Azospirillum brasilense: one gene and its partner. The protein of the gene in region 2 interacts with the protein of the main gene of each other region in a pairwise test. Links are inferred from orthologs where the notes say so. Each region holds a gene or a part of one and is shown on either strand. Other genes may lie near its edges.

Region 1 (4,133 bases), on a different replicon or contig from region 2:
CCGCCCAGCACGGCGGCCAGCGAGTTGGCGTTGGCGAGGCCGAGGTCGTCGTGGGCGTGGATCTCGATCTCCAGGTCGGTGGCCCGGCGCAGCCGTTCGATGCAGGCGCGCGTCTGGAAGGGATCGAGCACGCCCAGCGTGTCGGCGAAGCGGAAGCGGCGGGCGCCGGCCTCCTGCGCCACGGTCGCGGCGGCGATCAGGAAATCCATGTCGGCGCGCGAGGAATCCTCGCCGCCCAGGCTGACCTCCAGCCCGTGGTCGCGGGCCGTCTTGACCTTGCGTTCGATTTCCGCCAGGGCCCAGGCGCGGCTGCGCTTCAGCTTCTTGGTGATGTGGATGTCGGAGACGGGCATCGACAGGTTGACGGTGCCGACCTTGCAGTCCAGCGCCGCCTTCAGGTCGGTGTCGTGCATGCGGCACCAGACCATCAGCCGGGCTTTCAGCCCCAGCGCGGCCACGGCGCGGATGCCCTCGCGCTCCTCCGGGCCCATGGCGGGGATGCCGATCTCCAGCTCCGGCACGCCGGCCTCGTCGAGCGCGCGGGCAATGGCGATCTTCTCGTCGAGCGTGAAGGCGACCCCCGCCGTCTGCTCCCCGTCGCGCAGCGTCGTGTCGTTGATGATGGTGGAACCGGCCATCGGCATGACGTGAGCCTCGATGCGAATGCGTCGCGGTGGTTGCCCCCTCCCTGACCCTCCCCCGCTTCGCGGTGGAGGGGATTGAAGGCCCTCTCCTGCGAAGCGGGGGAGGGAGGGGACCCACGCATTGGGGAGGGTGGGGGCAACGGAGCCAGGGTGTTGTGTCGCAGACCGGGCCGGGGAACCGCGTCCCGGCGGGTGTCGTCGGGCGGGTTGCCGGGGCACGGGCCCGGCCCGGCCTGCGATCTCGGTGTTACGAGTAAACCGGGGCGAACTCCTTCGGTGCGCCCGCCTGCGACCAGTAGGGCGACAGCGAGCGCAGCTTCGCGATGATGCCGGGGACCACCGCGATCACCCGGTCGATCTCCTCCTCGGTCGTCTCGCGCGACAGGGAGAAGCGGGTGGCGCCGTGGGCGGCGGTGTAGGGCACGCCCATCGCCCGCATCACGTGGCTCGGCTCCAGCGACCCGGAGGTGCAGGCCGATCCCGACGAGGCGGCGATGCCGGCCTCGTTCAGCAGCAGGAGGATCGCCTCGCCCTCGATGTACTCGAAGGCGACGTTGCAGGTGTTGGGCAGGCGGTTGGCCGGGTTGCCGGTGACGAAGCAGTTGGGAACGGCGGCCAGGATGGCCTGCTCCAGCTTGTCGCGCAGCGCCTTCACCCGCGTGTTCTCGTCGGTCATGTGCATGAGCGCGAGCTGTGCGGCCGCCCCCAGCCCGACGATGCCCGGCGCGTTCTCCGTGCCGGCGCGGCGCGAGCGCTCCTGGTGGCCGCCGCGCAGCATCGGGCGGAAGCGCAGGCCGCGCTTGACGTAGAGCGCGCCGATGCCCTTGGGCGCGTGCAGCTTGTGGCCGGACAGCGACAGCATGTCCACCGCGCTGGTGGCGAGCGTCATCGGGATCTTGCCGACCGCCTGCACCGCGTCGGTGTGGAACACCGCGCCGGCGGCCTTGGCGAGCTGGGCCAGCTCCTCGATCGGGAAGATCGTCCCGGTCTCGTTGTTCGCCCACATGATCGAGACGATGGCGACGTCCGGCCCCAGCGCCGCCTTGTAGGCGTCGAGGTTGAGGTTGCCCCGGTTGTCCACGCCGATGCGGTGGACGGTGTAGCCGCGCTTCTTCTCCAGATAGTCGCACAGCGCCAGCACCGCGGGATGCTCGACCACGCTGGTGACGATGCTCTTCTTCTTCGGATAGGCCTCCAGCACCGACAGGATGGCGGTGTTGTCGCTCTCCGTCCCGCCGGAGGTGAAGACGATCTCGCTGTCATGGGCGGCGCCGAGGAGCGCCTGCACCTGCTTGCGCGCCCATTCGATCTTGCCGCCCACCGCGGCGCCGAAGCCGTGCATGGAGGAGGGGTTGCCGAACTGCTCGGTGAACAGCGGCAGCATCTCCGCCAGCACTTCCGGATCGACGCGGGTGGTGGCGTTGTTGTCGAGGTAGATTCCCAATTGGACGGTGTTCGCGGTCATGGCTCAGGCCCCCACCGGCAGGAGGGAGGCGGGCTTGACGCGGACGAACTCACCCAGCGCCTCGACCAGCTTGGCCTGCACGCCCATCATGGTGCCGGCGGACTGCGAACAGCCGGAGCAGGCGCCGGTCAGGCGGACGTAGATGTCCTTGCCGTCGATGTCCACCAGCTCCACGTCGCCGCCGTCGCGCTGGATCTGCGGGCGCAGCTCCTCGATGGCGAACATGATCTTCTGCATGCGCTGCACGTTGGTCAGCTTGGCCGGGGCGGCCTCGGCCTTCGGGGCCAGCGGCTTGATGGCGTCCAGCCCGACCGTGCCGGGGGCGTGGGGCTTGGGCGGGGCCAGCGCGCCGGTCTTGGCGAGCACGGCCTCCAGCACCTCCTCGATCTTCTCGTGGCAGGTCTGGCAGGAGCCGCCGGCCTTGGTGTAGTGGGTGACCTCCTCCAGCGTGGTCAGGCTGTTGACGGTCACCGCGCGCTCGATCATCGCCGCGTCGATGCCGAAGCACTTGCAGACCAGCTCGCCTTCCTCGTGGTCGTCGACCCACTCCTCGCCCTTGAAGTTGGCGATGGCGGCGCGGAGCGCCTCGGCGCCCATGACCGAACAGTGCATCTTCTCCGGCGGCAGGCCGCCCAGATACTCGGCGATGTCGCGGTTGGTGACGGCCAGCGCCTCGTCCACCGTCTTGCCGATGATCATCTCCGTCAGCGCCGACGAGGACGCGATGGCCGAGCCGCAGCCGAAGGTCTGGAACTTCGCGTCCTCGATGACCTGGCTGTCGGGGTTGACCTTCATCATCAGCTTCAGGGCGTCGCCGCAGGTGATCGACCCGACCTCGCCCACGGCGTTCGCCTCATCCAGCGCGCCGGCGTTCTTCGGGTTGAAGAAGTGTTCCTTGACCTTGTCGGTGTAGTTCCACATGACGCCTTGCCTTTCCCGCGTTACCGGGTGGGGGGAGAGTGTTCGGGGTTAGTGGGCGGTGCCGCAGCCGCCGGCCGCCGGCGCGGAGGAGCAGCTTCCCCCCGGCCCCGCCGAGAAGGACTTGCCGCAGCCGCAGCTGCCCGTCGCGTTCGGGTTGTCGAACTTGAAGCCCGCGCCCTCGACCCCTTCGACGAAATCGACCACCACGCCGGTCAGGAAGGGCTGGCTGGTCGGATCGACGAAGATCGTCACCGGGCCGAAGGTCAGCACGGCGTCTTCATCGCCCGCCGTGGCCTCCAGCCCCATCTGGTACTTCATGCCGGCGCAGCCGCCGTCGGCCACCGCGATGCGCAGTCCGGCCGCGGCGCCGCCGGATTTCGCCAGCACGCGCTCCAGGGTGTTCACCGCCGCATCCGTCAGGGTCACCATGTCTGCCGCCTCCAAATGCTCCGTCGGGCATGCCGACCGATCCTGGTCGTAGGATCAGCAAGCAGCGTGCCAAACTATAAGCTATTGATTTTCAATGATTGTCAGGTCGGCCGGCTGACGCCTTCCCGACAATTGTCGGGTCGGGGCCATGTCGGGTTTGCGACATCCTGCGACGAAAGGACGCACAATTGTTTTATGGTCTTTTGCGAAACCCGCTTGCGGCCCATACAGGATTGTCGGTCGGGCGCACGGTTTCGCGAAACAACGGAAGGGGGCGGGTGATGGAGCGGCCGGTCGAATTGCGGATGTCCAACGGGCGCATGGCCTTCGGCGAGGTGCCCGAGCACATCGACGAGAAGCTGCAGGAGGCGGTGAAGGCCCGTCCCGACGCCGCGGCCTGCGAGGCCCTGCTGTGGGAGGCGCACCGGATGGGGCCGCGCGTGCTGCCGGTCTTCTACGCGCTCTATAAATTCTACTTCAACCGCAAGCGCTTCGCGGACGCGGAGCGGGTGGCGACGATCGGGCTGGACGCCGCGGCGCGCGAAGGCGGCTATGCCGGGGACTGGCGGAGCCTGCGCGCGGACAGCACGGATTGGACGAAGGAAGGGCCGCCGCGCTTCACCCTCTTCACGCTGAAGGCGCTGGCCTTCATCAGCCTGCGCAGCGGGCGCGTG
Region 2 (5,028 bases):
GGAGCTGTGACCGGCGCCGAACGGGTCGTATTCGCTCTCCGACCGGTTGGTGAAACCCGACAGGCCGCCGCCGGTGCGCAGCGTGCGGATGCGGTCGCGGCGCCCGGTCAGGATCTTGTGCGGGTAGCACTGGTGCCCGACGTCCCAGATCAGCCGGTCGGCCGGGGTCTGGAACACGTAATGCAGGGCGACGGTCAGTTCGACCACCCCCAGCCCGGCGCCCAGATGACCGCCGGTCACCGACACCGCGCTGATGGTCTCCGTCCGCAGCTCGTCGGCCACCTGCCTGAGCTGCTCGGGCTTGAGCGCGCGCAGGTCGGCGGGGGTGCGGACGAGGTCGAGAAGCGGCGTCTTGTCGTTGGGGGTCACGTTGGAAACGTCCTCCGTTCAGGTCCGCCGCGCGACGACGAAGTCGGCGACCGCTTTGAGGATATCGGCGCGCCCGTCGAAGATCTCCAGGTGCGCCTTGGCCTGGACGGCCAGCATGGCGGCCTGCGAGCGGGCGCGGTCCCGCCCGAGGATGGACACGAAGGTCGCCTTTCCGGCCTCGGCGTCGCGCCCGACCGACTTGCCGGTCTCCGCCTCCGTGCCCTCCACATCCAGCAGGTCGTCGACGATCTGGAAGGCCAGCCCGAGGTCGTGGGCGTAGGCGCGCAGCGCGAGGCGCTGCGGCGGCGGGGCCTTGCCCAGGATGCCGCCGGCCTCGCAGGAGAAGGCGATCATGTCGCCGGTCTTCATGCGCTGGAGCCGCGTCGTGGTGCCGAGGTCGAAGCTCTCATGCTCGGCGATCAGGTCGAGCATCTGGCCGCCGACCATGCCGTGCGGTCCGGCCGCCTTGGCGAGCGCCGCCACGAGCTGGCAGCGCACGTTGGGGTCCTCGTGGGTCGCCGGGTCGGCCAGCACCTCGAAGGCGTAGGTCAGCAGCCCGTCGCCGGCCAGGATCGCGGTCGCCTCGTCGAACTTGTGGTGCACGGTCGGCTTGCCGCGGCGCAGGTCGCTGTCGTCCATCGCCGGCAGGTCATCGTGGACCAGCGAGTAGCTGTGGACGAACTCCACCGCCACGGCCACCCGCAGCGCGCAGTCCGGATTGACGCCGAACAGCGCCGCCGACTGGCAAACCAGGAAGGGACGCAGCCGCTTACCGCCGTTCAGGCAGCCGTAGCGCATCGCCTCCAGCACACGCGATTCGGGGAGATCGGTGGTCGGCAGGAGGTGCAGGATCGCACGCTCCACATCGGCGGCCATGTCGGCCATGGCTGTCTTGAGGTCGGTCTGCACGTCAGTCGATCCGGGCGGGTTCGGTGCCGAGGGTGCCGTCGGCGGCAACGGTGATGCGGTCGATCTTGGCCTGGGCCTCGCGCAGCTTCGCCTCGCAATGCCGCTTCAGCGCGGTGCCGCGCTCGTAGGAGGAGATTGCGTCGTCGAGCTTGCCGCGCCCGTCCTCGAGCTGGCGCACGATGCGCTCAAGCTCGGCCAGCGCGTCCTCGAAGCTGAGGGCGGCGATGTCGGGGGGAATGTTAGCGAGGTCAGCCATGATCCATCCGGCCAATGATCCATACGATGGGGTGCCCGCGATGGGACCGAAAACCGAAATTATGGCTCAGCCCCCAAATGCGCAAGGCCCGCGGCGGGCGTATCACGCTCCCACCACGGGCCTAGCCGGAAGAATCGGCCGGAAGAATTCGGAAAGCTCAGCAGTACATCAATTCGCGCACATGCGCCGCGGTGGCGGAGGCGAGGGCGCGCAGATTGTATCCGCCTTCCAGCACCGACACGATGCGGGCGCCGCAATGGGTGCGGGCCAGATCGCCCAGCTTGCGGGTGGCCCAGGCGAAGTCGTCGTCGGTCAGGTGAAGCCCGGCCAGCGGGTCGCGCGAATGGGCGTCGAACCCGGCGGAGATGATCAGCAGGTCCGGTTTGAAATGGTCGATGGCCGGCAGGATGATGTGGGTCATCGCGTGGCGGAATTCCGGCGAGCCGGACATGGCGGCGAGCGGCGCGTTGACGCAGTTGCCGTACTCGCCCTTCTCACCCGCGTCGCCCGTGCCGGGATAGAGCGGCGACTGGTGGGTCGAGCAATAGAGCATGTCGGGGTCGCGCTGGAAGATGTCCTGCGTTCCGTTGCCGTGGTGCACGTCGAAATCCATCACGGCAACCCGCTGCAGCCCATGCGCCGCCCGCGCGTGGTAGGCGCCGACCGCGGCGTTGTTGAACAGGCAGAAGCCCATGGCCTTGTCATGCTCGGCATGGTGCCCCGGCGGGCGCACGGCGCAGAAGGCGTTGCGCGAATGGCCCGACGCCACCGCGTCCACCGCCGCGACCACCGCGCCGGCGGCGCGCAGCGCGGCCTCGCCTGAACCGGGGGACATCACCGTGTCGGCGTCGATGCCCGCGTGCTCCTGCTCCGGCACCAGGGCCAGGATGCGCTCGACATGCTCCCGCGGGTGCGCGCGGGAGAGCTGTTCGAGGGTGGCGAGCGGCGCCTCCTGCCGTTCGAGCATATAGAATTCTTCGGTCTCAAGCGACGCCAGCACCGCACGAAGCCGGTCGGCGCACTCCGGATGGCCCAGCCCTGTGTCGTGGTCCAGGCAGGCGGCGTGGGTGAACAGGGTGGTGAACATGCTTTTCTGTCTTTTTCGTTCGTGTTCGAGGCATTTCCCTGCGTCCATTCTTCCTGGATCGCTAATGAAAGTACAGGATGATTGCGGGGCTTATCGTCACATCCCCCAACCGCCGCCGGCACCCCTTTTGCGCGGAGGACGTGCAAGCCATCCCGCCCTTCGGCGCGGTCAGGCGCAACGCTCGATCACGAAGCGGTAGACGCCGCCCTCCTCGACGCTGGAGGCCAGCCGGTTGCCGGTGGCCTCGCAGAAGGCGGCGAAATCCTTGGGCGCGCCGGGGTCGGTCGCCTCGACGGTCAGCGTCGATCCGGGCGGCACCGTCTTCAGCACCTTGCGCGCGCGCAGCACCGGCAGCGGGCATTGCAGCCCCTTGGCGTCGAGCGTCTGGTCGGCCATCGTTCCTTGAACTCCTTCGGTCACCGCCGCAACGATTCGAGGCGGCGAGTCTAGAACGGCGGCCCGCGCGCCATCAACCCGTTGAACGGTGCTGCCCCATTGAACGGTGCTTTCGCGAAACGGGGAACATTCTTTCGACTACGGGACATCCACGGGTAGACAGCGCAGTACACTCTTCCATATGATTGAACACGAACGATAAACGGCGGTGCTGCGGCGCAGGGATTGGGCGCAACGGTTCGCTGTTGCTTGGCGCCGACAGAAACGGTCGTTTCATGAACATTGCCGATTTGCAGAGCAACGCACGGCGGGCCAGCACGCTGCTCAAGGCCATGAGCAACGAGCGCCGCCTGCTCATCCTGTGCTACCTGACCGAGGGCGAGAAATCGGTCGGCGAACTGGAGGAGTTGGTCGACCTCAGCCAGTCGGCGCTGTCCCAGCATCTGGCCCGCCTGCGCCGCGACAAGCTGGTGCGGACGCGGCGCGCCGCCCAGAACATTTATTACTCGCTGAACGGGCACGAGGCGCAAACCATCATGGCGACTCTCCATGAGCTGTTCTGCGCGCCCGTCGCCCGCAAGAAGGACGAGGGGTCCCCCACCTCCGCCGAGGAAACCAGCAGCGCCCCGGCCTGACGCGGTCCTGTCCGGTTTCAGGCCCGTCCGAAGAAGCGCCGCCCGAACAGAAGAACCGCCAGGGCCAGGACCAGCCAGCCCAGGATGAAGGCGCTGCCGCCCGTGGGGGCCGTCATGGCGAAGGGCAGCGGGCCGCTGGTCGCGGTCGCGTAGAGCGTGCCGCTGAAAAGCAGGATTCCCGCCACGAACAGCCACCCTGACAGGCGCAGCGCCAGACGCGCAGGGCCGTCGGCGGTGCGCAGCAGCGCGACCAGGGCGACCAGGGCCAGCGCGTGCCACATCTGGTATTGCCCGGCCAGCCGGAACAGCTCCTGCCCGCGCGGATCGCCGGCCAACCCGTGGCTGGCATAGGCCCCGGCTCCCACCGCGACGGCGCCGTTCAGGGCCGCGAAGGCGACCCACAGCCGATCAACCAGTCCCATCGTTCCCCTCCACGCTGGCCTTTCCACGCTGGCATTCCCGCCGCACTCCCATTGTGGGGGACGGGAAAAGTTCGATCTCGAAACCAACTGGCCCATCCTTTGCTTAGCACGGGCAGGCCAGCCATCCTACCCCCTCGGGAAACCGGGAGTCTGCGGCGGTTCGGCGCAAATTGATTTGCAAAATGCCAAAGGCTCGTCGTGAACCACATCATTCTGCACCGACAGCCGCAAGACACGTCCCAGGCCGAGCCCGTGCCACGCGCCGGGCCGGAGGGCGTGAGCACACCGCTGTCGCGCGAGGAGGACCGGCTGATCGCCTGGGCGATGGCCCGCGGCGGGCGTCTGCTGGTGGTGGACGACAGCCCGACCAACCGTCTGCTGACCGCGGCGCTGATGCGCAAGGTCGGCTTCACGGTCGACACCGCGGACGGCGGAGCGGAGGCCGTCGCCTCCGTCGCCACGGCGGAGGCTCCCTACGACGCCGTGCTGATGGACGTCGCCATGCCCGAGGTGGACGGGATCGCCGCGACCCTGGCGATCCGGGCGATGACCGGCCCGCGCGCCGCGGTTCCGATCATCGCGGTCACCGCCCACGGCTTCGCCGAGGACCGCGACCGCTGCGTGTTCGCCGGGATGAACGATTACGTGCCCAAGCCGGTCCGCCGCCCCGAGCTTCTGGCGGCCCTGAGGCGCTGGCTGGAACCCGGGTCTTCGGAGGGTGAGACCGTCAGAAGGACGAGCCCGGCTCCTTGAGGAACTCCGCCTCCTCCGGCGTCGTCTCGCGGCCGAGGACGGCGTTGCGGTGGGGGAAGCGGCCGAAGCGCGCGATGACCGCGCGGTGGCGCTCCGCGTAATCCACGACTTCCGGATCGCTGACCCGTTCCCGGAACAGGGTGCAGGACAGCTCCTGGCAGTCCATGTCCTCCTGATGCTCGAACGGCAGATAGAGGAAGA

What was found. The genes of interacting proteins can lie anywhere in the genome.
Region 1: the proteins of D3869_RS18035 (region 2) and nifS interact in binary tests that used the Escherichia coli proteins (3 or more experiments, as listed by UniProt). The link is inferred for Azospirillum brasilense from one-to-one orthologs.

The regions. Positions count from the first base shown.
Region 1 is NZ_CP032345.1:2,388,489-2,392,621, forward strand. The notes cover bases 1-2,973. They hold nifS (cysteine desulfurase NifS), read right to left. Parts: upstream 2,110-2,973; coding sequence 892-2,109; downstream 1-891. Other genes in these bases: nifV (homocitrate synthase), read right to left, coding at 1-644; nifU (Fe-S cluster assembly protein NifU), read right to left, coding at 2,113-2,973. Outside these bases: more of nifU, read right to left, coding at 2,974-3,030; D3869_RS11440 (HesB/IscA family protein), read right to left, coding at 3,079-3,459; D3869_RS11445 (hypothetical protein), read left to right, coding at 3,741-4,133. UniProt on the Escherichia coli protein: Master enzyme that delivers sulfur to a number of partners involved in Fe-S cluster assembly, tRNA modification or cofactor biosynthesis. Catalyzes the removal of elemental sulfur from cysteine to produce alanine.
Region 2 is NZ_CP032346.1:868,585-873,612, forward strand. The notes cover bases 1,404-4,109. They hold D3869_RS18035 (sulfurtransferase TusA family protein), read right to left. Parts: upstream 3,018-4,109; coding sequence 2,790-3,017; downstream 1,404-2,789. Other genes in these bases: D3869_RS18025 (exodeoxyribonuclease VII small subunit), read right to left, coding at 1,404-1,534; D3869_RS18030 (histone deacetylase family protein), read right to left, coding at 1,692-2,621; D3869_RS18045 (ArsR/SmtB family transcription factor), read left to right, coding at 3,293-3,652; D3869_RS18050 (DUF423 domain-containing protein), read right to left, coding at 3,670-4,074. Outside these bases: dxs (1-deoxy-D-xylulose-5-phosphate synthase), read right to left, coding at 1-369; D3869_RS18020 (polyprenyl synthetase family protein), read right to left, coding at 388-1,254; more of D3869_RS18025, read right to left, coding at 1,280-1,403; D3869_RS18055 (response regulator), read left to right, coding at 4,351-4,827; D3869_RS18060 (DUF924 family protein), read right to left, coding at 4,802-5,028. UniProt on the Escherichia coli protein: Sulfur carrier protein involved in sulfur trafficking in the cell. Part of a sulfur-relay system required for 2-thiolation during synthesis of 2-thiouridine of the modified wobble base 5-methylaminomethyl-2-thiouridine (mnm(5)s(2)U) in tRNA.